Regions from separate parts of the Tepidimicrobium xylanilyticum genome, predicted to be linked through region 2. Evidence: riboswitches for the same ligand, from Rfam matches in the RefSeq annotation. Region 2 holds a riboswitch; each other region holds the start of a gene.
The links. Region 2 has a riboswitch for thiamine pyrophosphate ahead of thiM (hydroxyethylthiazole kinase). Riboswitches for the same ligand answer to the same signal wherever they lie in the genome.

Region 1 (10,142 bases), on a different contig from region 2:
AGAAGTTATAGAGGAAGTAATTAAAAAGGGTGATGAATATAGTGGAAAAGCTGAAGTATTAGGTATGGAATATGCTACGAAATATGTACCTTTAATAGATAGCAAGGGACAAGTAGTGGGCATGTTCTTTGTAGGAGTTCCTCAAGGTTATATTGCTAAACTAATAGATAATTCAATCTACAACATTATAAAGGGCTCTATAGTGTTAATTGTAATTGCCACAATATTCTATAATATATTAATAAGAATGCGTATTGTTAAACCTTTGGAAATGATCAAGGAATATTTTGAATTAATGGCGTCAGGGGATTTTACAAAGGAAATATCATACGAATATCTAAATAAAAAGGATGAATTTGGACAGATATCCATTTCATTAAAAAACATGCAAAATTCTTTAAAGCAAATAATATTCAATATTAGGGAAAGATCAAACGAATTAGGTGTTGATTCAGTGAAATTAGCAGCAACATCAGAAGAAATGTCTGCTTTCGCCCAAGAATTAGCATCAACCATGCAACAGATAGCGGACGGTGCTACAAGCCAAGCACAAGATCTAACAGAAATTACGGATTCATTGATAGAATTAACCAATAACATAGAGATTATACACAGGGAACTTCAAAATGTAAAAACTGAGATGGGAAAGGCAGAAGACAAAGCCAGCATTGGTAAAAAGGAAGTGGACATTCTGGTGAAATCTATTGAACAAATAAGAAAAACCTTTAAATTATCCATAGATAAAATAGGAGCATTGACAGATTCCATAAAAGAAATCAGTGGTATTACTGAAATAATATCAGACATATCAGAACAGACGAATTTGCTGGCCCTCAATGCAGCTATAGAAGCAGCAAGGGCAGGAGAACATGGCAGAGGTTTTGCAGTAGTAGCTGATGAAGTACGAAAACTGGCAGAAGAATCGAAAAAGTCTACAGAAAGGATTGCAGATTTAGTTTCTTCAATTATTGAAGATAGTCATGAAGTGACCTATGCATCCCAAAATGCAAGACAAGCTGTAAAAGAGCAAACCAAATCCGTTGAAAGTGCTGTAAAATCCTTTGGAGACATTTTGGCATCCGTTGAAAATATTACAGCTCTAATGAATAAAACCTATAGTGCAATAGATAAAAGTGTAAAATCAAAGGATGCCATTGTGAAAAGAGTTGAGCAATTAAGTGCTGTAACAGAAGAAAATTCAGCAGCCACAGAAGAGTTGGCAGCATCATCAGAAGAACTTACTGCATCTTCACAGGATGTGGCAACAACTGCTCAAAATTTGAATGTTCTTGCAGAAGATTTAATGGAGGTTATCAGCAAGTTTAAGGTTTAGTTAAAATGTTTTATTTCTTGTCAAATTGAAAAAATATATTCTAAATTCGATAATGCTTATAAGGTATAGTTGTATAAGAATAATGCTATGCTAAGATTAAAGAATTAGGGAAAAACTACCAGTGTAATAGAAGATACAATAAGAAAAAGATATATTTAAAGGACTATACTAACAAGCTGGATAGTGTAGAGCATCCACTATGGTTCTCCACAATAGGTTTTACAATGGCTAATCCTAGTCCAAAGCCATCTTTTTTTGTTGCTTTGGACGAATCTTCTTTCTTGAAAAGATAAGTTCTTTTCCATATAACGGGAATCCTTGAAGTTATCCACTCTTACCAAACTATTGGAAATAGATGAATATAGGTAAAAATATCATAGGCATATTAAAGAGATAATTCAGCTATATTTTCATAGTGGCTTGTTTAAGACAACAGTTGATAGTATAGCTAATCTGATAGATGAATATGTTAAGAGGGATTTATATTTTGGAAAATATGGAAACATCTGAGGATTATCCTTGACAAATTACAAAGTTTGATATATTCTAAAATTACAATACGGGTGCTCGATATGTCGGGCTGAGAGGAGAGAAGGAAATCTCCAACCGTTTAACCTGATCTGGGTAATGCCAGCGTAGGGATTATATCGGACTTTAGGTACTGTAATGTAGCATTTACTTTAGTTAATGGTATTTAATCCTTTCTGGTTATTATCCAGAAAGGATTTTTTAATGTTTAATTTTAAATAAGGAGGAATTAATTATGAATGCAAGTGTTGCCATTCAAGTATTGCCAAAGGTAGATACAGATGAGTTGGTATGCAAAATTGTAGATGAGGTAATTGAATATATTAAAAGTACAGGATTATCTTATCATGTAGGGCCCTTCGAAACTACAATAGAAGGGGAATTTGAAGAGTTGATGGATATTGTGAAGGAATGTCAATATATTGCAATTAAATCAGGGTGTCCCTCTGTGATGTCCTATGTTAAGATACATTTTAAACCAGAAGGCGGTGTACTTACTATTGACCAAAAAGTTGCAAAGCATTACAAATAGGATGTCATCTTATGTAGCAATAGTAGGCATACTTATTTTATGGCAGGTTTTGTCCAGTATGGAGATTATACCAAAGTTTATGCTGCCATCTCCTTTGGATGTTGTAGAGGCTTTTATATTAGATTTTCCTCTTCTAATGAACCATGCAAAAACTACATTATTAGAAGCCTTTTTTGGACTTGCTATTGGCATATCATTGGGATTCATGGTTGCTATAATTATGGATAGGTTTAATTTCATTTATAAGGCTGTATATCCAATATTGGTTATTACTCAAACTATACCAACTGTTGCAATTGCACCTTTGCTAGTTTTGTGGTTAGGCTATGGTATGGCTCCAAAGATTACATTGATTGTGATTGTGACATTTTTCCCTATTACTATTAGTTTATTAGACGGTTTTAAATCGGTAGATTCTGATGCTATACAATTACTGAGATCTATGAATGCTTCCGATATGCAAATATTTAAGCATATAAAATTGCCAAGTTCTATACCTCATTTCTTTGCTGGTTTAAGAATTTCTGTTTCTTATTCTGTAGTGGGGGCAGTTATTTCAGAATGGCTTGGTGGTTTCAATGGACTAGGCGTGTATATGACAAGAGTTAAAAAATCCTATTCTTTTGATAAAATGTTTGCTGTAATTTTACTCATATCAGTTATTAGTTTAGCCTTGATGAAGGGGGTAAGCTTATTAGAAAAAATAAGTATGCCATGGGCTAGAAGTGAAAATGAATAATAATGCAGAAGGAGAGGAGAATGACTATGAAAAAGAAATTGGTAATATTATTTTGTATATTAATAATGATAACCATTTTAGTAGCTTGCCAAAATGAAAACAAAGAAAAAATAACTGTAGTGCTTGATTGGACGCCGAATACTAACCATACAGGACTATATGTAGCTCAAGAAAAGGGATATTTTGAAGAATTAGGCCTTGATGTGGAAATTGTTCAGCCTCCAGAAGGAGGTGCAGAAAGCCTTGTAGCATCTGGAAAAGCTCAGTTTGGAATATCCTTTCAGGATATGATAGCACCAGCATTTGCTTCGGACAATCCTCTTCCAGTAACTGCAGTGGCAGCTATAATCCAGCATAATACATCAGGGATTATATCTATTAAAGGCAATGGAATGGAAACTCCGAAAGGAATGGCTAATAAGGTTTATGCTACTTGGGACATGCCTATTGAAAAGGCAATAATAAAATCGGTAGTAGAGGCTGATGGTGGGGATTATAATTCCATAAAAATGGTTCCAAGCACCGTAACAGATGTTGTTACAGCCCTTAATACAGATATAGATGCAGTATGGGTCTACTACGCTTGGGATGGTATTGCAGCAAAGATAAAGGGCCTAGAGACAGATTTCTTTGCATTTAAAGATATTAATCCAACATTAGATTATTACAGTCCAATTTTAATAGGAAATAATGAATATATAGAGAAAAATGAAGAAAAAACTAAAGCCTTTCTTAAGGCAGTATCTAAAGGATATGAATATGCAATAAATAATCCTGAAGAAGCTGCTAATATACTGTTAAATGCTAATCCAGAGTTGGATAAGAAGTTGGTTCTGGAGAGTCAAAAATGGCTTGCAGATCAGTACAAAGCAGAGGCAAGCCAATGGGGTTATATTAATCAGGTTAGGTGGGATAATTTCTATTCCTGGTTATGGGAAGAAGGCCTTATTGAAAAGGAGATCCCATTAGGATTTGGATTTACTAATGACCATCTTCCCGACTAGGGATTTTAGAAAGAGGAGAATATTCTGATGGCAAAGCTTAGCGTGAACAATATATCCAAATCATATGATAATAAAGAGATAATCAAAGATATTTCATTGGAAGTAAATGATGGAGAAATAGTATGCCTATTAGGGGTTAGCGGTGTAGGGAAGACTACATTATTTAACATAATATCTGGTTTGTCGATCCCTGATACAGGAAGAGTTTTTTTGGATAGCAAAGATATTACAGGACAAACTGGATATATTAGTTATATGCTACAAAAGGACCTATTATTACCATATAAAACAGTCTTAGACAATGTATCCTTGCCACTTATTTTAAGAGGAGAAAATAAGAAAATAGCAGGTTTAAAGGCCTCGAAACATTTTAAGGTATTCGGATTAGATGGAAGCCAGGATAAATATCCTCATCAGTTATCTGGAGGGATGAGGCAAAGGGCAGCATTGCTTAGAACCTATTTATTTTCTCAGCAAGTTGCTTTGTTAGATGAGCCTTTTAGTGCTTTAGATGCTATAACTAAAAGAGCTATGCACAGTTGGTATCAAAATGTCATGAAAAAAATTAAATTGTCCACTTTATTTATTACTCATGATATAGATGAAGCAATTACTTTGTCTAATCGCATTTATATTATGGCTGGCAAGCCTGGACGAATAATCGAAGAGTTAAAAATAGAGTATCAAAAACCAAGGGAAGAAGGATTTATCTTAAGTGATGAGTTTATTCGTTATAAAAAATGCATATTGAACGTTCTGCATAATAGTTAATATTAAGGTCTACTTTTGAATTCTTTAATAAATTCAAACTAAAAGGGACCTATAGAAGACAATAAGCTATTATTACAATATTATTATATGATTTACAGATTATTTAACTTTGTAATGGAGGGATTCAATCCTTCCATTACTTTTTTAATTTTATAAATCTTATAGGAATCATTTTATTCTTTTTATCATATATACTAGAGTAAAAATATTTGGGGGGTAGGTATGGTGGTTAAATCCCTATCAGTAAAAAGGTATGAACTGAAATATCCTATAAACTTCCTGCAATACATGAATATTTCCAATACATTAAAAAAAGTACTATTAGAAGATAAGCATAATGGTACTACTGGTTATTTAGTTCGTTCAGTATATTTTGACACTTATTCCGATACGGATTTTTATGAAAAATTAAACGGTATAGAATATAGAAAAAAGATTAGACTTAGAACCTATTCTCCAGATTTGCCTACAGTTAAGTTAGAGCTAAAGAGAAAGATAGGCGATAATCAGGAAAAAAAGTCTCTGATAATTTCTCAAGAAGATGCAAAGGAGCTAATAAATTTAAACTATGACGTATTAAATAAGTATGAATCGGAAACTGCATCTATGTTTTATAACATAATGAAATTTAATGGCTTAAGACCTGTTGTTCAGGTAGAGTATAGGAGGAAAGCATTCATACATCCGATGAACAATATAAGGGTAACATTGGATAATGATATAAAGTCTAGCGAAACGCATTTTAATATGTTTAGCTATTCACCTATTTTAGCACCAGTAGAGGATTATTATTTTGCATTGTTAGAAATTAAATATAATAATTTTTTATTTAAGTGGATTACGGATTTAATTGGGGTCTATGATCTTGCCCGACAATCCTATAGCAAATACATGGTATCAAGGGGGCTTTTTGAAAGGTATATGGCTTAAGGAGGAGAGGGATAATGAAGGAGCTGTTATATAACCTATTACATGGCAGTTCAACTATTGTAACACCAATGGATGCCTTGCAAAATATGGTTATTGCCTTAATCCTTGGGGTTGTAGTTTGTATTACATACAGAATAACTTACAGCGGTGTAGCTTATAGCAGTAAATTCAACACAGCTTTAATGATGCTATCTTTAATTACTACAATGGTTATGAATATTTTAGGAACCAGCTTGGCCCTATCGTTAGGAATGGTTGGAGCCTTGTCTATAGTTAGATTCAGAACTGCTATAAAGGACCCAAGGGATACTACCTATATATTCTGGGCTATTTCCATAGGGATGGGTGCAGGTTCATCAAACTATTATATAGTAATTATCGGAACCTTATTTATTGCAGCTACTAGCATAGCATTCAGCTTTAGCTTTAAAAAGGATAACAAATATCTCGTCATAGTTAGGGGTACTAATGAATGCATAGAAGCTGTAAGGGCTGCATTGTTTTCTATATATAGGCCATGTAAGCTTAGGGCTGAAACTGTAACTGATGACTATACTGAAATAGTATATCAAATAAAATTGAATAATAAAGATCAGTTAATCGATTATGAGAACATTAAAAATATAGAAGGAGTTAGCTTTGTAAACATGGTAGCTCGGGATGGAGAGACCTTAGGATGAAAAAATGGAGTAGGTCTATTTATTTATCCATATTCATTATTGTGCTTATCCTTATTATTAAAGTTAATATAAATGATGAACCAAATCAGATTTCAAAGCATATACCAATAAGAAGGGAAAATTGTATTTGCTCTTTAGATAATAACTTACCTATTATTGTAATAGATACTAATGGACAAAAAATTGAGGCAAAAAAAGATTATATTGAAACCACAATCAATGATCGAACCATGAAAATACATTATAAGTCCCCTAAATACCAGGCAAAATTGAAACTCTATGAGCCTATAGATGGATATACATGTATTTGTAAGGAGGGGAGCCCTACTTTAGAAACGGATATATTGATCAATGTAAGAGGTCAATCTTCCCTATTAAATCCAAAAAAGCAATATACCATTAACTTCATAGATGAAAGTGGCCATGAAAACCATCTTGAGATACTAGGTCTTCCAAAGCACGATAAATGGGTATTGAATGGTTCTTATGGTGATAGAAGTTTAATAAGAAATTATTTAGCATATAAAATGTCTGCACAGGTGATGGAATACGTACCTAGAACCTGTTTTGTAGAAGTATATTTAAACGATGATTTAAGTAATGAAATAACCTATGAAAGCCATTATTTAGGGGTTTATATCCTTACGGAAAAAATTGAAAGAGGGGAAAAAAGGATTAATATCAAAAAGAATGATGATAAATATGCAGACATTAGTTTCATCATAGCTAGAGATAAAATAAAAATGGGGGATCCTGTCCTAAAGACTCATTGGAGTCAATTGGAAGATGACTATATAATTGATGAATATGGGAATATTCGTATGAGAACAGTCATTACAGTCATCTATCCGGGAGCTTCAACCCTAACACCTGAACTCGAAGAAAGAATAGTAAATTATCTTAATGAATTTGAATATGTTTTAAAATCCAATTACTTTAATGACAGAAGGCTTGGTTATAGAAGATATATTGATGTTGATTCCTTTGTAAACTTCGCTATGATAAATGAGATTTTTAAAAATTTTGATGGTGGCGATGTGAGCACTTATTTTTACAAGGATATAGGAGGATTGATGAAAGCTGGTCCAATATGGGACTTTGATCTGACTCTTGGTAATACGACTTATGAAAGTGCAAACGAACCAACGGGATTCAGAATGATCAATACTTTATGGTTTGATAGATTGTTTCAAGATCCATATTTTGCGGATAGGTATAGAAAAGTTCTCTATCCTTATTATAGGAAGACCATTTGGACTACGGTGGATATTGATGAAGGGTTTAACAGGGGAAATGTCACAGAAATTAAACAGGGCGAACAAATAGTCCAGCTATTAGACTATATTTACAAATCAGGATGTATTGGAGCAATAATATATAGTTGGCAGGATGATTGGAGTAAGACAACAGCTTTTAACTTAATGGAAGATTATTCAGATGAAAGTTCTTCTACTTATTGGTATGATGTGCAGGCAAGCGATGAAAGTTTTGGACTTATGGCTTTTAGACCAAAGGGGAAGGGGTATGGGATCTTGATAGATGGTCACTTTAGCGACTGGGATAACATTAACCCCATATCCAAGAACTACGATATCAGAGTAACATCGGATACGTCATACTTCTATTTATATTTTAAGAAGGAAGGTTTATCGTTAACCAATGACACAATCTACATAGGGTTGGATATAACGCCCTTTAGTGGGTCTAAATATTGGGAGAATAAGGTTGAATTTCCTATGCCTGTAGATTTCATTTTGGAATTAAAAGGGTATAATGAATCTCGAATTGTAGTTCATGAAAGATATAATATTTTTAACTATTTATATAAATATTATTCTAACATAATTGAGAAACAAGAAAACCCTCCAGATATAGATAGTAATATATTTTCAGCAATATATTTACTTAATAGAAAAAATTTTTATTTTAGGGAAACCAATACTGTAATACCTCCAGTATACTATGAAACTGGGAAATTAGTTTATGGCAATGCAAACCCGAATAGCAGTGAATACAATTCTTTAGCTGATTTTAACAAAGAGGGGGATGCAATAGAAATTAGAATACCATGGATGCTAATAAATATAAAAAACCCATTAAAAAGGCTGGCTCAAGGGGATTTTTATAGCAAGGGATTAGATAGCCAAGTTTTCATTAAAAATATTGGATTATCCATTTGTTATGAAGGAAAAAATTACAGGTTCACTACCGAGAAGATAACCTATAAAATACCAAGCTTTAAAAATATAAAATATGACCAAATATTAAAAAAATCATATTATATCATCATGGATTATTGGAAAGATAATTAATCTTTAAAGGGGTGAATCTGATGACCGTATATGTAATATATATTACCTTTATTATATTCGTTATTCTCTTAATACTAGTGGGCCTATACTTTTTGATTCTGCTGAGGTATCAAAAAGTTCAAAGTAAAAAAATAAATGAAATGGTTGCCAATATAAGAGATATAATGGAAAGGCACCTTAGTTATGAAAAACTTAACCATATTCCCAAGGAAGAACTAGAATATTTGAAGAAAATTGCCTCTAATAAAATAGGGTTACAAGGGCTTTTAATCTGTTTTAAGGACTATGTAGAGAAAAATGGCTTCCATGAAAAGGCAAGGGAATATGCAAATGAAATAGTCAGCTATCAAACACTATTAAATAATAGGATTGTCCGGAATAAGTATAGGCAAAGCTATATACTTTATCTATTAGCAGAATTTGGAATAAATACGGAAGAAGTAAAAGAATTTGCCATAAATTCCTTAAATAAAAGATCTATATATGTTAGAAATAATGCTCTCAGGGTAATACAAAATGCTAGCAGTGTACCACTAGTTTTGGAAGCATTAGATGTAATAGATAATAATGAATACTATTTTAATGACAGGATTCTAGTAGATTTTTTAGACGGATTTATGGGCAATAGGATTTCATTAAATCGGCATCTTTTGAATAATATGGATAAGTATAGCAATAGAGTTAAAAGATTAATCATAGAATACTTCTTCAACAATCATGTTGATGACCAGGATATAAAATTAAAGATTCTTCATTATCTTTCAAATTCGGAGGATAAGGAGCTTTTGATAGCATCTACTAAGTATTTTGGGAAAATTTCCGATGATAGGGCAATAACTTATATTTTAAACCATCTGAATTCTTCTCATTGGGAGCTTAGGGCAATTAGTGCTAAAGTATTAGGCAAATATAAGAGGGAAGATGTAAAGCTTAAATTATTAGAATCATTAACTGATAAAAATTATACCGTTAGATATAATAGCGTATTTTCATATATGGATATGGAAGAGGAAAATGCTTTAATGAACTCAGTAAATAATATGGAGGATGTTTTTGCAAAACAGATGCTAGTCTATGCAATGCAGAGTAGAAATATTATTAGCTTTGAGGATTATCCAGTTATATTAGAAGGGTTAGAAGAAGGAGTGTCTTTAGAATGGTAGTAAATCATATAGTTTATTATATAAATGTATTCTTTTCCTTCTATATGTTTATTTATGCTATAGTATTCTTTTTTACAACTATATTAGCATCGCTGAATTTAGACGATTTTTTGTAAGAAAGAGGCACATGAGCTATTCTATACTAAAAAA
Region 2 (10,142 bases):
AGCTTTAAAACCCCTATGGAGTGCTGAACCAGATGTTAAAATCTACAGCGTAACGTTATAGAATAATGTTTCTGATATGAAGTTAGCTGATACTATTAAGTGTCGGCTAACTTTGTATTTTTAGATACTTTCAATCGTTTAATCAAAGCCTCGTATTCTTTTAACAGCGTTTTCGAAAGTAACATTTTTACTGCTAGGGGGTATTTTTAGAGAAATGAATTTAAAGAGTAAAAGAAATTATAAATCATTGGCCTTTATTCGAATGAAAGTTTTCCGAGTACTTTAAAGTAGGAATGTTTTTTACTATAATAGGTGTAGAAGAGCCTTTTAACAAAATGCCACGGCATGTTGTTGTATTAATAGAAATTATTATAGCCTTGCTATTTTATGATGGGAAACTCCCTTCGATTGTGCAATTTCCATAGGTGAAGGTATGCAAAGTATATTTTTTATTCGTTTTTGTTAGTTTAATGGTTGAATTAATTGGACTCATAAAATATTACTGTGGTATGGATTGGTTGGTAGAAACGCTAACATCAAAGATCAAAGGAAGGAAAGGTTGTGAGATTTTCATTGGATTAACTGCTAGGCCTTATCGGGGACAACATTAAACAATATGGTTGCAATAGTTATTACTGCTCCTATGGCAAAGATTTTTGTGATAATTAAAAAGACTAGTAAGTATATTGGATATTTGTATGTGTGCTATTTTAGGATTAATACCTCATGATAGTAGTAATCTTCTTACAAACACTTAAACAGCCACTGTTTATGGAATATAAGGAGAGAATTCTATTTTATGATAATCACTTCCTGCCATGTCCTATGCTAGAAAATCCAAAATATATTGAGGAGATGGCAAAAAGAACAGAAGTAAAATCCACAGATTTACAATCTCCAGAAGATGTAGAGGACCTAGTAGCTAAAACTAAACTCTGTGCAGAACAATGGAAGGATAAGGCTGATGAATTATGGCAAGAGGTATTAGAAGAAAAAGAAGAAATAGTTAAAGGATAATATAAAAATACTCATTGATAGGAATTCAAGGGTATTAAATCTATGTGGTGTTTATATCCCCATACCTATATAGTAGGCGATGCCTTCTATTTCAATCCCTCTGCAAATATCGTTTTTTAAAACTTAATGGGACTTGACACCAAAGGTTGTAAGTGATATTATATAGGCGAATTGCGGGGGGACTCGTAAGAGTTGAGAAGGTAGAACCTGACCCTTTGAACCTGTCAGTTAACACTGTCGTAGGGAAGCAACTTAGTTATAATAATAATGGATAGGTGCGTTCCTTATGAGAGGAGCGCTTTTTTTAAAACTGAATACGTTGCGGGGGGACTCGTAAGAGTTGAGAAGGTAGAACCTGACCCTTTGAACCTGTCAGTTAATACTGTCGTAGGGAAGCAACTTAGTTATAATAATAATGGATAGGTGCGTTCCTTATGAGAGGAACGCTTTTTTTAAAATTGAATACGTTGCGGGGACTTGTTAGAGTTGAGAGGGTAAAATCTGACTTTTAGAGGGAATGAAAGGAGGTGATACTGATATACCTGAAATTATATTCTATTAATACTAACGAAAGGAAGGAGAGGAAATGACTAAAGAGGAGATTCAAAAGCAGATTTTTCAGGCAGTCGAAACCGTAAAGCAGACGAATCCGATGGTTGGATCCATCACCAATACGGTAACGATTAATTTTGTAGCCAATGCTCAATTGGCCGTTGGAGGTTCCGCTGCCATGGTTTATCTACCTGAAGAGGGTGAATTTTTAGCAAAAGCTAGTGGAGCTATCTATATAAATGTTGGCACACTTTTACCCATTTATGAGCAGACTTTACCCCATGTAGCAAAAGTATTGCACGATACAGGTAAACCATGGGTACTGGATCCGGTTGCTGTCGGGATTGGTTCGATGCGGACGCATTTGTTAAGGCAGTTTAAAGATTACAAACCTCATGTAATAAGAGGAAATGCTTCGGAAATTATTGCACTAGCTGGTTTATGGAAGCTAGACGGTGGGGCGGCTATCTCCAAAGTACGTGGTGTTGATTCAACGGATTCTGTAATTGCAGCAAAGACTGCCGCTGTTTCATTGGCTAAATGGACAGGTGGAGCGGTTGCAGTATCTGGGAAAACCGATTTAATCACTGATGGAACTGTTATCGCCTTCTCTTATGGGGGATCTCATTTTATGCCTAAAATTACCGGAGCAGGCTGTTCATTGGGTGGAGTCATCGCGGTCTATTTAACGGCTGCTTCACCGTTTATTGCAGCACTTACTGGTACTGCGGTGTACAATTTGGCTGGAACACGCACTGAAAAGAAGGTGGATGGTCCAGGAAGCTTTCAGATTAAATTTCTTGATGAACTTTATAAAGCAAGTGCAGGGGAGATTGCTAATAATCCATTTGAAATTGAGGAGGTTTAATGTATGAATACTTTAATTGCAGTGGCGATTGCGCCTTTTGGAATTGGGGAAGAGCTTGCATCTGAAGTTGCAGAAGTGGTGAAAGTAATTCGGGAGTCAGGTTTGCCGAACCGAACGACTTCTATGTTTACGGAGATTGAAGGTCCCTGGGATGAGGTGATGCAGGTGGTGAAAGAAGCTACTTTTGTGTTGACCAAGAAGGGCATCCGTACAGAGGTTGTGTTGAAGGCCGATATTCGCCCAGGGTTTACTAACATGATGACGACTAAAGTCGATAAAATCAATGAACTTTTAGGAGGAGAAAATGAGCATTAGAAAAAAATTTGATCTTTCAGCATATTTTGTGGTGGGTCCCGAGAATACTAAAGGGCGGTCGGTGGCGATGATTATTAAAGATGTAGTTGAGGCTGGGTTTACTTGTATACAAATCCGTTCCAAAGTTGCTTCTGCTCGAGAACTGATTCAATTAACCCGCGAGGCTTCGGAAGTAATCGCTCAAGCTGGTAAATCGGATGAGGTGGTATTATTGGTGGACGACCGCCTTGATGTCATCTTAGCGGCGAAACAACAGGGGATAAAGGTTGATGGAATTCACGTTGGACAAGATGATATTCCGGTGGAAGTCTGCCGGGAATACTTGGGTGAAGACTCAATTATTGGCTTATCAGCAAGGACACATGACATATTTGAATATATTAAAACAGTAGATGTTTCTCAGATTGATTATTTTGGCGTAGGCCCCTTGCATGAAACAATGACAAAACCAGACTGTGGGGTTGATTTAGATGGAAAAGTGATTACCAGAAGTTTTGAAGAAATTTCAAAAATTGCCCAAATTAGCCCGGTCCCGGTCGTAGTTGGTGGCGGTGTTAAACTTATTGATATACCTCAGCTTGCACAAACAGGAGTCGATGGTTTCTTTGTCGTGTCTGCTGTGTCTGAGGCTGATGATCCAAAACAAGCAGCTGTCGATTTAGTAAAAACCTGGAAGCTTTATGCTACGGTTGGATGTAAAGATTTAATCGAAAAACAGGTGAAGTTATGATTAAGGGAGTAATTTTTGATTTAGATGGGGTTATATTGGATTCCATGCCCGTGTGGAATAAGGCTGGTGAAATGTTTTTACGCAATTTGGGTTTACAAGCGGAATCTGGGCTTGCTAAAATCATGTTTTGTATGAGCATGTCGCAAGGAGCGAAATTTTTAAAGGAAAGATACCATTTAGATATGGAAGAGGGTGAAATTATAAAAGGGATTAATCACACCATTGAAGATTATTATTCTTATAAAGTTCAATTAAAAGAAGGTGTGGAGCAGTTCTTAAAGGGTATGCAACAGTATGGCGTTAAAATGGTGGCAGCAACCTCCTGTGATAGGCAGGTTTTTGAAAAGGCAATACAAAGGCTTAATGTAGTAGGTTTTTTTGACAGAATATTTACATCTACGGAAATAGGTGCTGGTAAAGAAAAACCAGATATCTATTTTGCTGCAGTTGAACATATGGGAACGCTACCAAGAGATACATGGGTTTTTGAAGATGCATTGTATGCAATTCAGACGGCAAAAAAAGCTGGTTTTAGAACAGTCGGCGTATATGATGCTTCTAGTATAGATGATTTGGATGAGATTAAGAGGAACAGTGACATTTATTTGAAGAAGCTAGATAATATTAATGCGTTTATGGAAAAGGCATCATCTAAAATATTTTAAAGCGGTAAATTGGGATAACACCTTTTAGGCTATAAAATTAGTACTAAAGATAACCGCGTATATAGAAGAAAGGAGAATAAGGCTAATAAAATGAAAACAGTATTAACAATCGCGGGAAGTGATTCCATAGGAGGTGCTGGAATACAGGCCGATATTAAAACAATGACGGTAAATGGCGTATATGCTATGAGCGTGATTACTGCACTAACTGCACAGAATACAATGGGTGTAACAGGGATTATGGAAGTTACTCCGGAATTTTTAAGCGAACAGTTGGATAGTGTTTTTACCGATATCTTTCCGGATGCGGTGAAAATTGGCATGGTTTCATCGACTAAATTGATTGAAACCATATCCGAGAAGCTCAAATTTTATAATGCAAAAAATATTGTTTTAGATCCGGTTATGATTTCCACAAGTGGTTCAAAGCTCTTTCTGGATGATGCAATAGAAGCCTTAAAAAATACTTTATTTCGTCAGGCAACCTTATTGACACCAAATATTCCTGAAGCCTCTGTTTTATCGGGAGTAGCCATTACAAATGAAGCGGATATGATTAAAGCTGCAGAGATTATCAGCGATGAATATGGGTGTGCCGTTCTTTGCAAGGGTGGCCATAACGAAAGCAATGCTAATGATTTATTATATCAGAATCATAAGTACAGGTGGTTTATGGGAGAGAAAGTAAACAATAAAAATACTCATGGAACTGGATGTACTTTATCCAGTGCTATTGCTTGTGGACTTGCTAAGGGATTAGATTTGGAAATGTCAATCCAACTTGCAAAGGAATATGTGTCAGGTGCCTTGAAAGCAATGCTTGTTTTGGGAAAAGGGATCGGACCACTTAACCATATGTGGAATATCTATAAGGGAGAGAGATGGCAGTGAGAGAATATTTAACTCAGATGGAAGCCGCAAAAAAAGGGATTATTACAGAAGAATTAAAAGAAGTGGCTAAAAAAGAACTAATGACAGTTGAGGAACTGTTGCCATTAGTTGCATCTGGAAAGGTGGTAATATGTGCAAATAAAAATCATAAATGCATCAATCCGCAGGGAATTGGTTCAATGCTAAAAACAAAGATAAATGTAAACCTAGGAGTTTCAAGGGATTGTAAGGATTACAATATGGAAATGAAAAAGGTGATGGAAGCTGTTAATATGGGTGCCCATTCAATTATGGATTTGTCTTCACATGGAGATACTATTCCTTTTCGTAGAAAGCTAATATCAGAATGTCCGGTTATGATAGGAACTGTACCGGTATATGATTCTGTTATCCACTATCAGAGAGATTTAGATACCCTTACAGCTAAAGATTTTATTGATATAGTAAGGATTCATGCAGAGGATGGGGTGGATTTTATCACCTTGCACTGCGGTATTACAAGAAAAACTATTGAACAGATAAAAAAACATAAAAGAAAAATGAACATAGTTTCCAGAGGGGGATCTCTTGTATTTGCATGGATGTGCATGACAGGTGAAGAAAATCCTTTTTATGAATATTACGATGAAATTCTTGATATATGTCGTGAATATGATGTAACAATATCGTTGGGAGACGCTTGCAGACCGGGATGTCTTGCAGATGCTTCAGATATATGTCAGATTGAGGAACTTGTAAGACTAGGTGAACTTACCAAAAGGGCTTGGGAAAAGGATGTACAGGTAATGGTGGAGGGACCCGGCCATATGCCTATTGACCAAATAGAAGCCAATGTAAAAATCCAGCAAACCGTCTGCAACGGAGCACCGTTTTATGTATTAGGCCCGTTGGTAACGGATATTACACCAGGTTATGACCACATTACAGCCGCAATCGGAGGTGCTATTGCAGCTTCAGCAGGTGCAGCCTTTTTATGCTATGTGACACCTGCAGAACACTTGGCACTGCCTAATTTAGAAGATGTAAAGCAGGGAATTATTGCTATGAAAATTGCTGCTCATGCAGCAGATATTGCCAAAGGTGTAAGAGGAGCAAGGGAGATCGATGATAGGATGGCAGAAGCAAGAAGAATCTTTGACTGGGAGACACAGTGGAAGTACGCTATAAATCCTGAAACAGCCAAAAGAATACGTGCTGAAAGGAAGCCTGAGTATGAAGATACGTGTTCCATGTGCGGAAAGTTTTGTGCAGTTAGAAGTATGAACAAGGCACTTGCAGGAGAGCATATTGATATTTTATAATTTAGGGCCTAGATTACATAGAGATATTATTGAGAAAGTAGCGGTTTTTAACGATAAGTTGACTGTAGAGTGCTAAGATTATGAGATTAATATGGAAATATAATAAAATGACCGCTGATTATGTATTTAACATGATTGGCGGTCTAATTTTCTAGATTAGTATTTATCTTTATTGAGAGTAAAGTTACGTTTCCAATAATGTTGACTCTTTTCTATAACAACTTGACACTATCTAAATCAGTCACTTTAGTGACAGTTAATATTGTTAATGATATACCTATTATTACAATAGGGATAATTGTGTTTATCTCGAATTTGGTACTATTTATTATAGCCTTTATAGCAGTTGGCAAAGATTTTGAGAGATATACAATTTACTCAAGCTTTTTTCTTGCCATATTAATTTATATTCTAGAAGTTATTGTTCAAGTGGAAACCCCTCTAGTAGATGACTTAATGATTAATCTGATATTTGGAATTCTCATACAGGGAATTGGTATGGCCATAATTTTTTATCAGAATTCCTCAACCGGAGGTACTGATATTGTAGCCAAAATTATTAATAAGTACTTTAATCTAGAAATAGGTAAAGCACTACTATTGGCAGATTTTATGATAGTGTTTTTAGTAGGAATATCTTTTGATAAAACATTAGGTTTATATGCTCTATTAGGTATAATTTTTAACTTTTATGTTATCGATAATTTTATAAAAGGGTTAAAGAAAAAATCTAATATTTTCATAATAAGTGAAAGAAGTTTTGAAATTAATGATTTTATTTATAAATACATTAGAGTGAGGTTCAACAATTTTTTATGCTGATGGTGGATTTTTAAAAGATAAAAAGTTTGTTTTAAATACGATAGTAGATAAAAGAGAATATATGAAAATAAAAACCTATGTAAGTCAAATTGCCCCTTATGCATTCATAACAGTAGAGGTTGTGGGGGAGGGTTTTAGTTATTTGAAAAAAGAGAATCATCAAAACAAATAATATTTGACAGAAAAATATAAGACAGTTAAAATAAAATTAAATCGGACGTATGACCTAATTTGTGAGGTGGTTATTATGGCTTCTGAAATGAATAAACAAAGCCAACCTGAAAGAATACTGTTAGCTGCTTCTGAATGTATATCGAATAGAGGATATGCGAATGTTTCAATGAGAGATATTGCTAACGAAGCAGGTGTTGTATTAAGTCAGCTAAATTATTATTTCAATAATAAAGAAGGGCTGTTTAAAGAAGTAGTGAGAATGATGATCGATAAATATTTACGTGAGATAGAAGAAGCCTTAAAGGCAGAGGAATCACCAAAGGAAAGAGCAAAATCATTGATTAAGTATTTTAGAAAAATGTTGCAATACAATCCCAAATTTTTTAAGCTGTTATATGATTTTTCAGGTTTAGCCCTTTGGTCACCTACTTTTAGCCATTTGCTAAGCGATTTATATAAGGATTTGTCAGATATGATAGAAAAATATATTCTTAACAATTCTAAATTGGAAAAACTAAAAGGGTATTCATCAAAATCCTTGTCAAGACTAATAATAGGTTCAATGTTTGGTACTGGAATCCAAGCTTTACTTGACAATGATGATGAATTGACAGAAGCGTTAGATGCCATGCAAATATTATTTGAATAATAAAGGGATATTGAAATAGCAATAATGAGCATGTAATCAATTTTAGAGCAAAACTAAAAAAAGGGGATGGAGAATCAAATATGGTAGTAGATTTATTTTTATATTTCACAGTATATTCATTTATGGGATGGATTATGGAAACAGCTTTTGCTAGTATAACTCAAAAGAAATTCATTAATAGGGGATTTTTAATTGGTCCATTTACACCAATCTATGGTTTTGGTGCAATTATGATTATTCAATCTTCAACATGGATTGGGAATATGTTCGGTAATTATTACATATCATTGTTGATGTGCATAGTTATTTCTACTTTATTGGTTACTGCTTTGGAATTTATCACAGGTTATGCATTAGAAAAAGTATTTAATGCCAAATGGTGGGATTATAGTAATAATATGATGAATCTTAAGGGTTATATTTGCTTGAGTTATTCTCTACTATGGGGCTTATTAGCTTTTTTGTTGATACAAGTAGTTCATCCCTTAATTACACAATTTATTTATTTAATACCTGTGTCAGCTAAAAGATATATTACAGCTTTATTGGCTGTGTATTTCCTTGTTGATACCTATAAGTCAGTAATTAGCACGTTAAATTTAAGAAAAGCAATTATAAATCACGCAAATTTATCTGAGAGTAAATATAAAGATATAATAATAAAATACAAAAGAATTTTTCTTGCATTTCCTCGTCTTTTAATCTCGATTGAAAGTGTTTTAAGTCGAGAGGTGAGGAGCATTTTAAACGGTGGAATTAATAGAATCAAAGTTAAGATAAGAACAGATTTTAAATTTGAGGAAGAATACAAAGATTGTATAAATGATTTGATTAGTCATGAGATTACAAGGTCGATGAAGAACTACAAACACCATGGAGATGTAAACTGTCTTGAACATAGCCTTTATGTGTCTTATATAAGCTATAAAATATGTAAGAAATTAGGCATGGACTATCGATCAGCAGCTAGAGGTGGGTTGCTTCATGATTTTTACTTGTATGACTGGCACATTGAGAAACCTTATAAAGGATTGCATGGATTTGTTCACCCGGACATAGCTCTACAAAATGCAGATAAATTTTTCTCCTTGAATAGTATAGAAAAGGACATTATTAAAAAGCATATGTGGCCATTAACTGTAAAGCCACCGAGATATAAAGAAAGTTTTGTTGTGCTTATGATAGATAAATACTGTGCGTTTATGGAGATTATTAAATTTGGCAGAAGAAAAAAAGTTAAAAGATTAAAAGAGATCTTTGATATATAACAAGAGTTGTTATATAGAACTTTATAATAGAGATTATTAGGATTTTTAGCAACGGTTTCTCATAAATATGATATAGTTTATATCAGTAATATTTATAAATTGAAAATTCCTTTATTTTCTAGTTCTTTTTTCATTTCTTCATATGAAGCTTATAAATAAGATAATAGCACACAATACATTAATATTTAGCTGAAATCAAGGGTAAAAGCTATGCCCAGCTAATGCCTGTATTTGATTTCAGCTTGTTTATTTGATTCATAACTCAGCGAGTAGCTATATCAGGTATTAAATCGTGCCTTCTAACACCTAATCCTCTTAATAAAATTTCAGCTTTAATTCAGAGTTATGTAGTATTATGATATTACAGAAGTGTTGGAGGTGAAATACCTTGCGTATACTGATTGTTGAAGATGAAAAATTACTGGCTGATTCTATTAAGTCTCTGTTGACGAAAAAGGGTTTTGAGGTTGATGTTGCTTATGATGGAGAAACTGGAAAAGAGTATGCAGAATTAGGAATCTATGATCTGTTGATTCTAGATATTATGATGCCTAGAATGGATGGGTATGAAGTGACTAGAAAAATCCGTGCAAAGCGCATTGGAACTCCCATACTGATGTTGACCGCAAAATCAGAATTGGAAGACCGCATCACTGGATTGAACTCTGGTGCTGATTATTATCTAACCAAGCCTTTTGACACAAGAGAATTATTAGCTTGTATTAATGCGTTATTACGCAGGCAAGGCGCTCAAGTTTATGAGATTAAATTTGGAAATACGACTTTGGATCTTTCATCTGCTATGCTAATTTGTGGAGAGAACAGTGTTCGCCTTTCTTGCAAGGAGTTCGATATAATGCGTTTCCTCTTTCAAGCTGAAGGGAAAATTC
Region 3 (10,142 bases), on a different contig from region 2:
TTCCCTTTTACCTAAATATAGAGGTCCTGCTCCCATCAATTGGGCTCTTATAAATGGAGAAAAAGAAACAGGCATTACTATAATGAAAATGGATGAAGGATTGGATACTGGGGACATATTAAAATATGAATCCATACCCATAGAAGAGGAAGACGACTCCAAATCTATTCATGATAAATTATCCTTACTTGGAGCTAGACTGGTTGTTGAAACTTTAAATGATATTAAGAATAACAACATTAAACCAATTCCTCAGGATGATAATCTCTCAACTTATGCACCTATGTTGAGCAAGGAAATTGGAAAAATTGATTGGAATAACAAGGGAGAAAATATTATTAATCTAATACGAGGGTTAAAACCTTGGCCATCTGCCTATATAATATATAAAGGTGATAGAGTAAAAATTCACAAAGCTAGGAGAGTAGAAAAGTTTTTGGAAAGCGAGAATGGTAAGGTTGTTAAGGTTCAAGAGGATGGAATCTATGTAAATTGTTCTGATTCCTGCATTGTTATAGAGGAGTTGCAATTTCCTAACAAGAAGAACTTAAAGGTAAGGGAATTCTTAAAAGGCAATCAATTTGATTTGAATATAAGACTTGAATAATATCAGGATTAAGGAGGGATACTATGTATGGAGGATATTATTATGGAGGCTACTATGGTGGGATTGATAGTATAGCCTTTATATTGTTGATGCCTGCCTTGTTGTTTTCATTATATGCTCAATTTAAGGTTACATCTTCCTTTAATAAATATCTAGGAATTCAAAGCAGTTCTGGTTTAACTGGCTACGAAGTAGCAAGGCTGATATTGGATAGGAATGGTTTATACCATATTAGAATTGAACCTATAGGAGGGAATTTAACAGACCATTATGACCCTAGAAACAAAGTAATAAGGCTTTCGAGAAATGTTTATAATGGCAGGTCAGTAGCAGCAGTTTCTGTAGCAGCGCATGAGGTTGGTCATGCTATACAGCACGGAGAAGGATATTTTCCTCTTATTTTAAGAAATAATATTGCACCTATTGCAAGTATTGGTGCAAGGTTTGTTTGGTTTTTGATATTATTAGGTTTTATAATTAGCCCATTTTTTATAGAACTGGGAATACTACTTTATGTGGCAGTAGTCCTATTCCAAGTGATTACGTTGCCAGTAGAATTTAATGCAAGTAGAAGAGCTTTATATCAGCTTGAGAATGGCATAATCTATCATGATGAAGTTGATTCTTCTAAGAAGGTTTTAAATGCCGCTGCACTAACTTATGTTGGAGCGACTCTAGTTGCTTTAGCTCAGTTATTAAGACTTATGGCTATGTTTGGTAGAAGAAGGGATTAAAAATTCTAGTTTATAGCTTTGCCTGGGGCAATCCCCGGGCATAATATTTTATGGGGAGAGTTTAATATGAATGTTAGGGAGATATGTTTAAATATATTAATAGATGTCCACAGTAAGGGAGCTTATTCTAATTATACAATAAATAAATATATAAAAGAAAATATTAAAATTAAGGATGAAAACTTAATAAGGGAAATAGTCTATGGAGTAATAGAGAATCGTTTATATTTAGATTATATTATTTCTAAACTATCTAGTATTAAGGTTGAAAAGATTCAACCGCCTATCCTAGATATTTTAAGGATGGGAGTATATCAAATGGCTTTTATGGACAAAATTCCAGATAGGGCAGCTGTAAATGAATCAGTTAATCTTTCTAAGAAATACGGTCACAAAGGAATCAGTGGTTTTGTTAACGGAGTTCTAAGAAATTTTTCAAGGAATAAGGAAAAATTGATGGTGGTAGAAGTAAGCAATTCAGTAGACTATATTTCCATAAAGTATTCCTATCCTAAGTGGATAATTAGAAGGTGGATTAATGAATTTGGTTATGAATTCACAGAAAAACTGTGCATTAGCAATAATTCTAAACCTAAATTGAATATTAGGGTAAACCGGTTAAAGACGAATAGGGAAGAATTATCCGACAAGCTGTCCAGCTATGGATATATAGTTTATAATACTAGGTATGCAAAAGATGGGATTATAGTAGAGAATCCTATTAGGATTACTGAGAGGGAGGAGTTTCAACAAGGTTGTTTTACCATTCAAGATGAAAGTAGCATGTTAGTAGGGCAGATAGCTAATCCAAAAGAGGGGAGTTTAGTTATGGATTTGTGTAGCGCACCAGGAGGGAAAGCTACTCATATTGCAGAGATAATGGAAAATAAAGGAAAGGTTATAAGTAGGGATATATATGAGCATAAATTGAGATTGATAAAGGAAAATTCCAATAGATTAGGAATCAATATCATAGAAACGGAAATATTTGATGCTTTAAAAGTTGATAATACTATGGTGGGCAAAGCAGATTATTGCATAATTGATGCTCCTTGCTCTGGATTAGGAATTATTAGGAGAAGACCAGATATAAAATGGAATAGGAAGGAAGAGGATATAAAAGAATTGGTTAGGATGCAAAAAGCCATTCTTAATAATGCCAAAAAATATGTAAAACCTGGGGGCATAATCGTTTATAGTACTTGTACCATTGGAAAGGAAGAAAATTTAGATGTGGTTATGGATTTTTTGAAGGCTAATAAAAACTTTTCTCTATTAGGATTTGGAGAATTATTGGACTCGTTAGAAAATATTGAAACTGGAAATAAAGGATATGTACAATTATTTCCACATATTCATGGTACAGATGGGTTTTTTATTGCAAGAATTATAAAGAAGAATGGTTAAAAGATTATTTGGTATGATATAATAAGAAATTAGGAATGTATAAAATGCGAATTTTTAGAATAAAAATTAATATGCCTTAAAACTTTTTCTTTTTTAAGGACAAGCTAAAAATAGGACAATAAAGGCCTGAAACCAATAGAAGGAAAAATTATTAATAACATTTGGAATGGACCAAATATCTTTACATTGAGGTGATTGGTATGGAGGTTGGAGTTAAAACTGATATTGGCAGGATTCGGGAGGTTAATCAAGACGCTTATTATATTTCTGTTATTGAAGAAAATCCATTATTTATTGTAGCAGATGGGATGGGAGGACACAAGGCAGGAGAAATTGCATCGAATATGGCTGTTGATATAATAAGTGCAGATCTAGGAAAAGATGTGACCCTCTTGGAATTAGACGATAATAGCATTAAAAATAGAATAAAAGAATCTATAGGTAGAGCAAATGAAGAAATATACAAGAAGTCTTTAGAAGATGAATCCTATTCAGGGATGGGAACAACTGTGACTTTAATCTATTCAAAAGGGAAAAAGGTCTTTATTGGACATGTTGGAGATAGTAGAGCTTATTTATTGCGTAAAAATATATTATTACAATTGACGAAAGATCATTCTTTAGTCGAAGAGCTTATTAGAAATGGAAGCATTAGTAGGGAAGAGGCAAAACTTCATCCACAAAGGCATATTATTACAAGAGCAGTAGGAACTAGTCCAGATGTTGAAGCGGATTTAATAGTACAGGAGAAGCACAAAGGTGACATATTTCTATTGTGTACAGATGGGCTAACCAGCATGTTAGCAGATGATGAAATAAGAGAACAGTTGTTAATATGCGAAAATATGCAAAAGATCTGTGAAGAATTAATTGAGTTTGCCAATGAAAAGGGTGGATTTGATAATATTACTGTTGTGGCTATTAAGTTTTAATGAAGTGAGGTGAAAACATGATTGGAACTGTTCTTGGTAATAGATATGAGATAATTGAGAAAATAGGCGGAGGTGGCATGGCTCTTGTTTATAAAGCTAAATGTAGACTTTTAAATAGATATGTAGCAATTAAAATTTTGAGGGATGAGTTTAACAACGATGAAGAATTTATAAAAAAGTTTAAAAGGGAATCTCAAGCTGCAGCCAGCCTTTCGCATCCAAATATAGTTAATATATATGATGTTGGAGTAGATAAAAAGGATGGACAGGAAATTCATTACATAGTAATGGAGTATATAAAAGGCAAAACCTTAAAAGAGATAATAAGGGAAAAAGGAAAGTTTACTGTAGATGAAACTATAGATTATTCAATTCAAATAGCAGAAGCCTTAGAACATGCTCACGAAAATCATATAGTCCATAGAGACATTAAGCCGCATAATATAATGGTAACTGAAGATGGCAGAGTGAAGGTAACTGACTTTGGAATAGCAAGAGCAGCTAGTGCTTCAACGGTAACCAACACATCCAATGTAATAGGTTCTGTCCATTATTTTTCACCAGAACAGGCCAGAGGAGGTTATACTGATGAGAAATCTGATATATACTCCTTAGGCATAGTCATGTATGAGATGATCACTGGAAGAGTTCCTTTTGAAGGAGATAGTCCTATTACAGTAGCTTTAAAGCATATTCAGGAAGAGATCATCCCACCTAGAGAAATAGATAATTCAATTCCACTTGGATTGGAGAATATAATTATGCATTGTGTAAAGAAGAGCCAAAGTGATAGGTATGCTACTGTAAGTGATTTATTATCTGACCTAAAGAAGACCAAATTGTCTGGTGGCAAATTGCCAATGGAAGATACTAATTTTATTGAAGCACCTACTCAAATAATACCAGTTGTGGAGGATAAGGAAGGTAAGGAAATGAAAAAATCTAAAAAGAAAAAGAACAGCGATGGTAGTTTAAAAGTTGTTTTCTTTGCTATACTATTGGCCTTTGTAGTAGTTAGTTCAATGGCCTTAGGTTTTTATAAGCTTAAGGACTACTTCATTACTAAGGAAGTTGTAGTACCTGATTTAGTTGGATTACACATAGATAGAGCCAAAGAGGAAGCAGAAAAGCTTGGATTAAATGTTGAAGTGGCAAACGAAGTTTATAGCAGTGAGTTCAATAAGGATGAAGTAGTTAATCAAATGACAGAGGCAGGCACAAAGGTTAAAGAAGGGTATACAATAAAAGTTGCTATTAGTAAGGGAAGAAACCTAGTTAAAGTTCCAAACCTAATTAATAGGAATATTAACGAGATTGATAGCATACTTAAAGATTCTAGTTTATCAGAAGGGCTAGTAGAGTATGAGTATAGTGATAATGTAGCTGAAAATATAATTATAAATCAAGATCCAGCCCCATATACTGAAGTTGAAGAGGGGACTAAAATTAATTTAATTGTTAGCCAAGGTCCGGAAAAAAAGATTGTAGTAATGCCAAAGCTTGTAGGTCAAAGTGAAAACGAAGCTAAAAATGCCTTGATAGCATATGGATTAGCATTAGATCAGATTGTTAGAGAGCCTAATAATGAATATGAAGAGGGCATTGTATTTTGGCAAAGTATTGAACCTGGCAATGAAATAGAGACAAATACAGCCATAACCTTATATGTTAGTTCAGGTCCATCAGCTCGAGGAGAGGAACCTGAACCTGAAGAGAAGGATAAAGAGATTCCTTTTGTAATGACATTAACACCTAGTGTGGAAGATGATGAAGTAGAAATTAAAATTGTAAGGGTTCAGGATGGAAATAGAAAAGATGTTTATAATAAAATTCATAAAGTCGATGGAAGTTCTATCGAAATACCATTGGAAGGGAAAGTAGATGCTGTATTTGAAATCTATTATGATGGCATTTATATTGACGAAATAGTTCATCCACACAATTAGGAGGTTTTTATGATAGAAGGCATAATAATAAAAGGCATTGGTGGGTTTTATTATGTTAAAACTCAAGACAAAGTTTATGAATGCAAGGCTAGGGGGCTTTTCAGAGAAGACAATATAATACCCTTAATAGGAGATAGAGTAAAAATCCGAATAAACGAGGAAGATGGTAGCGGCTATATTGAAGAGATTATGGAAAGGAAATCTCAGTTGATAAGGCCTCCCGTATCTAATGTAACTCAAGCTATTATTATTATGAGCATAAAAAAACCGGATATAAACTTATGGTTATTAGACAGATTAATAGTTTTAGCGGAACATCAAAGATTAAATATTGGAATATGTATAAATAAAATTGATTTGGTTCAGGAGGATGAACGGAATTTAATAGAAAAAGCCTATAGAGAAACCGGGTATCCAATTATTAAAACTAGTTGCAAAACTGGAGAAGGTATTGTAGATTTAATAGATTTATTAAAGAACCAAGTTACAGTTTTTGCAGGGCCTTCAGGGGTTGGGAAATCCTCACTACTAAATAGAATAAAACCAGGATTGGAGCTAAAAACTGGAGATGTAAGTAAAAAAACTACCAGAGGAAGGCATACCACCCGACATGTAGAATTAATAGATTTAGATGGCAATTCCTTCGTACTTGACACTCCAGGTTTTAGTTCCTTAAGCTTGGATTTTATTGAGAGGGAAGAAGAGTTGAGCAAGTACTTTAAGGAAATAGATGAGTTCAATGGCAAATGTAAATTTATCAACTGTATTCACTTTAAGGAACCTGGTTGTGAAGTGAAAAAACAGGTGGAAAAGGGGAATATTAGTCGGGAAAGATATGAGAACTATCTAATGTTTCTTGAAGAGATAAAAGCAAATAGGAGGTATTAAAATGATAAAACTTTCACCATCCATTTTGTCAGCAGATTTAGGCAATTTAAAAGAGGAGATACTTAAACTTGAAAAAGGAGGAGCAGATTATATCCATTTAGATGTGATGGATGGCATATTTGTTCCCAACATAACCTTTGGACCGCCAGTAATTAAACATTTACGCAATATTACCCAAATTCCTTTTGATGTTCATCTTATGATTGACAAACCTGAAAGGTATATAGAGGATTTTGTAGAAGCTGGTGCTGATATGCTTACAGTCCACGTGGAATCTACCCTGCATTTACATAGAACCATAGATGTAATAAAATCCTATGGTATAAAAGCAGGGGTAGCTTTGAATCCGTCTACACCCTTAGAAAGTATAGAGTATGTATTAGATTATGTTGATTTAATTTTGATTATGACAGTAAATCCTGGCTTTGGTGGACAAGAGTTTATAGGTTCTATGGAAAAAAAGATTAAAAAGATGAGGAGAATTATAGATGAAAAGAACCTTAATATTTTACTTGAAGCTGATGGAGGAATTAAGTTAGATAATGCAAAAGAGATAATCAATTATGGCCTTGATATCATAGTAGTTGGTTCTGATATTTTTAGAAGTAAAGATGTGATAGAGAGAACTAAAATGTTTAAGAGCTTATAATTGAATTATATATGTAGTATGGTATAATGTAATTGAACTAAATAATACCTTCATCACTAGGGGAGCCAAATTGGCTGAGAGGGGATTCGATCCCGACCCTTAACCTGAACTAGGTAATGCTAGCGTAGGGAAGTGAGTTCGTTTGCATGTTAGCCCATTACCTAATTCTGGTAATGGGTTTAATATTTAAGGAGGGCTGAATATGAAGAAGTGGAGCACAAAGATGTTAGTGGAAGCTGGGATTATGATAGCATTAGCTGTTTTGTTGAGTAGAATTAAAATTTACCAAGCACCTCAAGGAGGTTCTGTAACTGCAGGTAGTATGATTCCAATCCTTTTGTTTTCTATGAGATGGGGACTTAAACCTGGGATTATTGCTGGAGCCACCTTTGGAGTATTAAAACTCATATTAGGAGGTTGGGTTTTTACCCCTATACAAGCAATATTAGAATATCCTATTGCCTTTGGTTTTTTAGGATTAGCTGGAATTTTCTCTAATTCCATTAAAGATTTTAGTAACGACAAATATGTCAAAATCATTCTATCTATATTTTTCGCCATAGGCGGTAGATTTTTATGTCATCTATTAGCTGGGGTTATATTCTTTGCTGAATATGCAGGAACTCAAAATCCTTGGATATACTCTTTAGTATATCAATCCAGCTATTTAGTACCAGAATTTATAGTATCTATCATTATTTTATCGTTAATTTGGAAGCCTATTAGCAAAATAGAAAAATAGAATGGAATGATTAAATGAAAGCGTTAGTCATTTTAAGTGGTAAAATAATTGATATTAACAGGTTAAGGGAGTTAAAGAAAGAGGTTGATTTTGTACTTTCTGCTGATGGTGGAACTAATCACTGCTTTAAAGCATCTTTAAAACCTGATTTGGTTGTAGGAGATTTAGATTCCATTTCAGAGGAAGTTATTCAACAGATTGAAGAGAATAAAATACCAGTGGAAAAGTTTCCTGTAAAAAAAGATAAAACGGATTCAGAAATTTCCATAGACTATATAATAGATAAGGGATTTAAGGATATAACTATAGTAGGAGCTACTGGAAATAGGCTGGATCATACTTTAGCTAATATATTGCTGCTCAAAAAGCTGAAGGAAAGAGGAATAAATGGACGAATAATAGATGATGATAATGTTATATATTTAGTTGAAGATGAGCTGATTTTAAAAAACATACCCGGCTATTATGTATCTGTTATTCCTATCACCAACACTGGAATTGTAGTTACATTAAAGGGATTCGAATATGAGCTGGAGAATACCAGAGTTCAATTTGGCTCCACTCTAGGCATAAGCAATAGGATTGTTAAAGATAAGGGATTTATAAGAATTTATGAGGGACAAAGTTTAGTAATCATATCAAGAGATTGATCTATAGAGCAAACCTGAAAAAGGTTTGCTTTTTTGTAACTAATTTTGAAAAAATGCAATAAAATAGAGTAAAGGATCTTTGAGGTGAGAATATGAAAAGCTTTTACTATAGATATAGGTATAAATGGAAAAGATTAATTGGAATTTTAATATCCGTAATTGGTTTTTTAATAGTAATCAACTTTATTCCCATAGAAATACTAATATTGATTATTGGGTTGATTCTTATAGTTATTGGGATTTTAATAATTAAAGTAAAATAAGGCTTCCGCTACTATTAAACTGGAAGCCCTATATTTTATAACGCCCTTTCCACATAACCAGACCTTAAGCATCTAGTACAAACATTTATTCTTTTAACAGTTCCATCAACCACTGCCCTTACTCTTCTGATATTTGGTGACCAATCTCTTCTACTCTTTTTATTTGAAAAAGTCACTTTATTTCCAAATATTTTACCCTTTCCACATACTTCACATTTTCTTGCCATAAAAACACCTCCTCTAAAAAAGTGCAATCATCTAATTCGTTTTCTTATTTTATTAGAACATATTATATTCTAACATAATATTAGATAAAAAGGCAACTATAATTATTGACAAATTAAAATCTTAATAGTAATGAGTTGAACAATTCAGTATAATAAGGTAAAATATACTCATATATTATATTGAATTATCTTTAAGGAGGCGATTTTGTGCCAGCTAGAGCTAAAAATGATTATGGTTATATCGACATAGATGATAACGTAATAGCTACTATAGCAGGGCTTTCAGCTATGGAAAGCTATGGAATAGTAGGTATGGCTAGTAAAAAAGCAAAAGATGGTTTTTTTGAGCTATTAAAAAGAGAAAATCTTTCTAAAGGGGTAAAAATATACATTGAAAACGATGAAATAACAATAGATTTACATGTTATATTACAATATGGAATGAGAATATCAGTAGTAGCAGAAAATATTATTGAAAAAGTAAAATTTAATTTAGAAAACTTAACAGGGATGAAAGTTAAACAGGTAAATGTATATGTACAAGGAATTAGAGTTGAAAAGTAGTTAGGAGGTACAACCATTGAAAAACGAAATCATGGACGGTCTAATGCTAAAAAAGGCATTTGTAGGAGGCGCTAGATTATTGGAAAGTAAAAAGGAAGAGGTAAATGCACTAAATGTATTTCCTGTACCTGATGGAGATACGGGGACAAATATGTCCTTAACCATGAAATCTGCAGTAAAGCAGATATCAAGTCTAGACGCTCCTACTGTAGGAGAAGTTGCAGTAGCAGCTAGCAATGGCTCTCTAATGGGAGCAAGAGGGAATTCTGGAGTAATTCTATCCCAACTTTTTAGGGGTTTTGCCAATAGTTTGAAAGATAAGGATAAGATAAATACCATAGATTTAGCTAAAGCTTTCAAGTCTGCTTCAGAAACAGCATATAAGGCAGTAATGAAACCTACAGAAGGGACTATTTTAACTGTTGCAAAAGGTTGTGCTGATTATGCTTTAGAGTTAGCAGAAGTGGAAAATGATATATTTGTTTTTTTAGAAAAGGTTATAAATAAAGGGAAAGAAGTACTTAATAAGACTC

Region 1: it holds a riboswitch for thiamine pyrophosphate, as region 2 does, so the genes downstream of both, BLV68_RS06495 (thiamine-binding protein) here and thiM (hydroxyethylthiazole kinase) in region 2, are expected to answer to the same signal.
Region 3: it holds a riboswitch for thiamine pyrophosphate, as region 2 does, so the genes downstream of both, thiT (energy-coupled thiamine transporter ThiT) here and thiM (hydroxyethylthiazole kinase) in region 2, are expected to answer to the same signal.

The regions. Positions count from the first base shown of each region.
Region 1 covers NZ_FNNG01000004.1:173,095-183,236, reverse strand. Annotated here, with positions in the region: gene BLV68_RS06500 (methyl-accepting chemotaxis protein) at 1-1,333, shown strand, start outside; TPP riboswitch at 1,883-1,991, shown strand; gene BLV68_RS06495 (thiamine-binding protein) at 2,097-2,393, shown strand; gene BLV68_RS06490 (ABC transporter permease) at 2,362-3,132, shown strand; gene BLV68_RS06485 (ABC transporter substrate-binding protein) at 3,159-4,136, shown strand; gene BLV68_RS06480 (ABC transporter ATP-binding protein) at 4,164-4,907, shown strand; gene BLV68_RS06475 (polyphosphate polymerase domain-containing protein) at 5,130-5,837, shown strand; gene BLV68_RS06470 (DUF4956 domain-containing protein) at 5,852-6,517, shown strand; gene BLV68_RS06465 (CotH kinase family protein) at 6,514-8,829, shown strand; gene BLV68_RS06460 (HEAT repeat domain-containing protein) at 8,850-9,992, shown strand; partial or broken gene BLV68_RS06450 (glycosyltransferase family 2 protein) at 10,120-10,142, shown strand, end outside.
Region 2 covers NZ_FNNG01000022.1:7,859-18,000, reverse strand. Annotated here, with positions in the region: gene BLV68_RS14475 (hypothetical protein) at 1-61, shown strand, start outside; gene BLV68_RS14470 (hypothetical protein) at 727-1,017, shown strand; TPP riboswitch at 1,183-1,281, shown strand; TPP riboswitch at 1,331-1,429, shown strand; gene thiM (hydroxyethylthiazole kinase) at 1,604-2,437, shown strand; gene BLV68_RS14460 (thiamine-binding protein) at 2,441-2,752, shown strand; gene BLV68_RS14455 (thiamine phosphate synthase) at 2,742-3,482, shown strand; gene BLV68_RS14450 (HAD family hydrolase) at 3,479-4,147, shown strand; gene thiD (bifunctional hydroxymethylpyrimidine kinase/phosphomethylpyrimidine kinase) at 4,238-5,038, shown strand; gene thiC (phosphomethylpyrimidine synthase ThiC) at 5,029-6,339, shown strand; gene BLV68_RS14435 (YitT family protein) at 6,589-7,161, shown strand; gene BLV68_RS16385 (DUF2179 domain-containing protein) at 7,148-7,333, shown strand; gene BLV68_RS14425 (TetR/AcrR family transcriptional regulator) at 7,409-7,984, shown strand; gene BLV68_RS14420 (putative ABC transporter permease) at 8,065-9,252, shown strand; gene BLV68_RS14415 (response regulator transcription factor) at 9,641-10,142, shown strand, end outside.
Region 3 covers NZ_FNNG01000006.1:131,422-141,563, reverse strand. Annotated here, with positions in the region: gene fmt (methionyl-tRNA formyltransferase) at 1-607, shown strand, start outside; gene BLV68_RS08265 (zinc metallopeptidase) at 631-1,341, shown strand; gene rsmB (16S rRNA (cytosine(967)-C(5))-methyltransferase RsmB) at 1,408-2,748, shown strand; gene BLV68_RS08255 (Stp1/IreP family PP2C-type Ser/Thr phosphatase) at 2,949-3,680, shown strand; gene pknB (Stk1 family PASTA domain-containing Ser/Thr kinase) at 3,698-5,626, shown strand; gene rsgA (ribosome small subunit-dependent GTPase A) at 5,636-6,514, shown strand; gene rpe (ribulose-phosphate 3-epimerase) at 6,516-7,163, shown strand; TPP riboswitch at 7,212-7,311, shown strand; gene thiT (energy-coupled thiamine transporter ThiT) at 7,366-7,905, shown strand; gene BLV68_RS08230 (thiamine diphosphokinase) at 7,920-8,555, shown strand; gene BLV68_RS15455 (hypothetical protein) at 8,648-8,818, shown strand; gene rpmB (50S ribosomal protein L28) at 8,854-9,045, opposite strand; gene BLV68_RS08220 (Asp23/Gls24 family envelope stress response protein) at 9,253-9,609, shown strand; gene BLV68_RS08215 (DAK2 domain-containing protein) at 9,626-10,142, shown strand, end outside.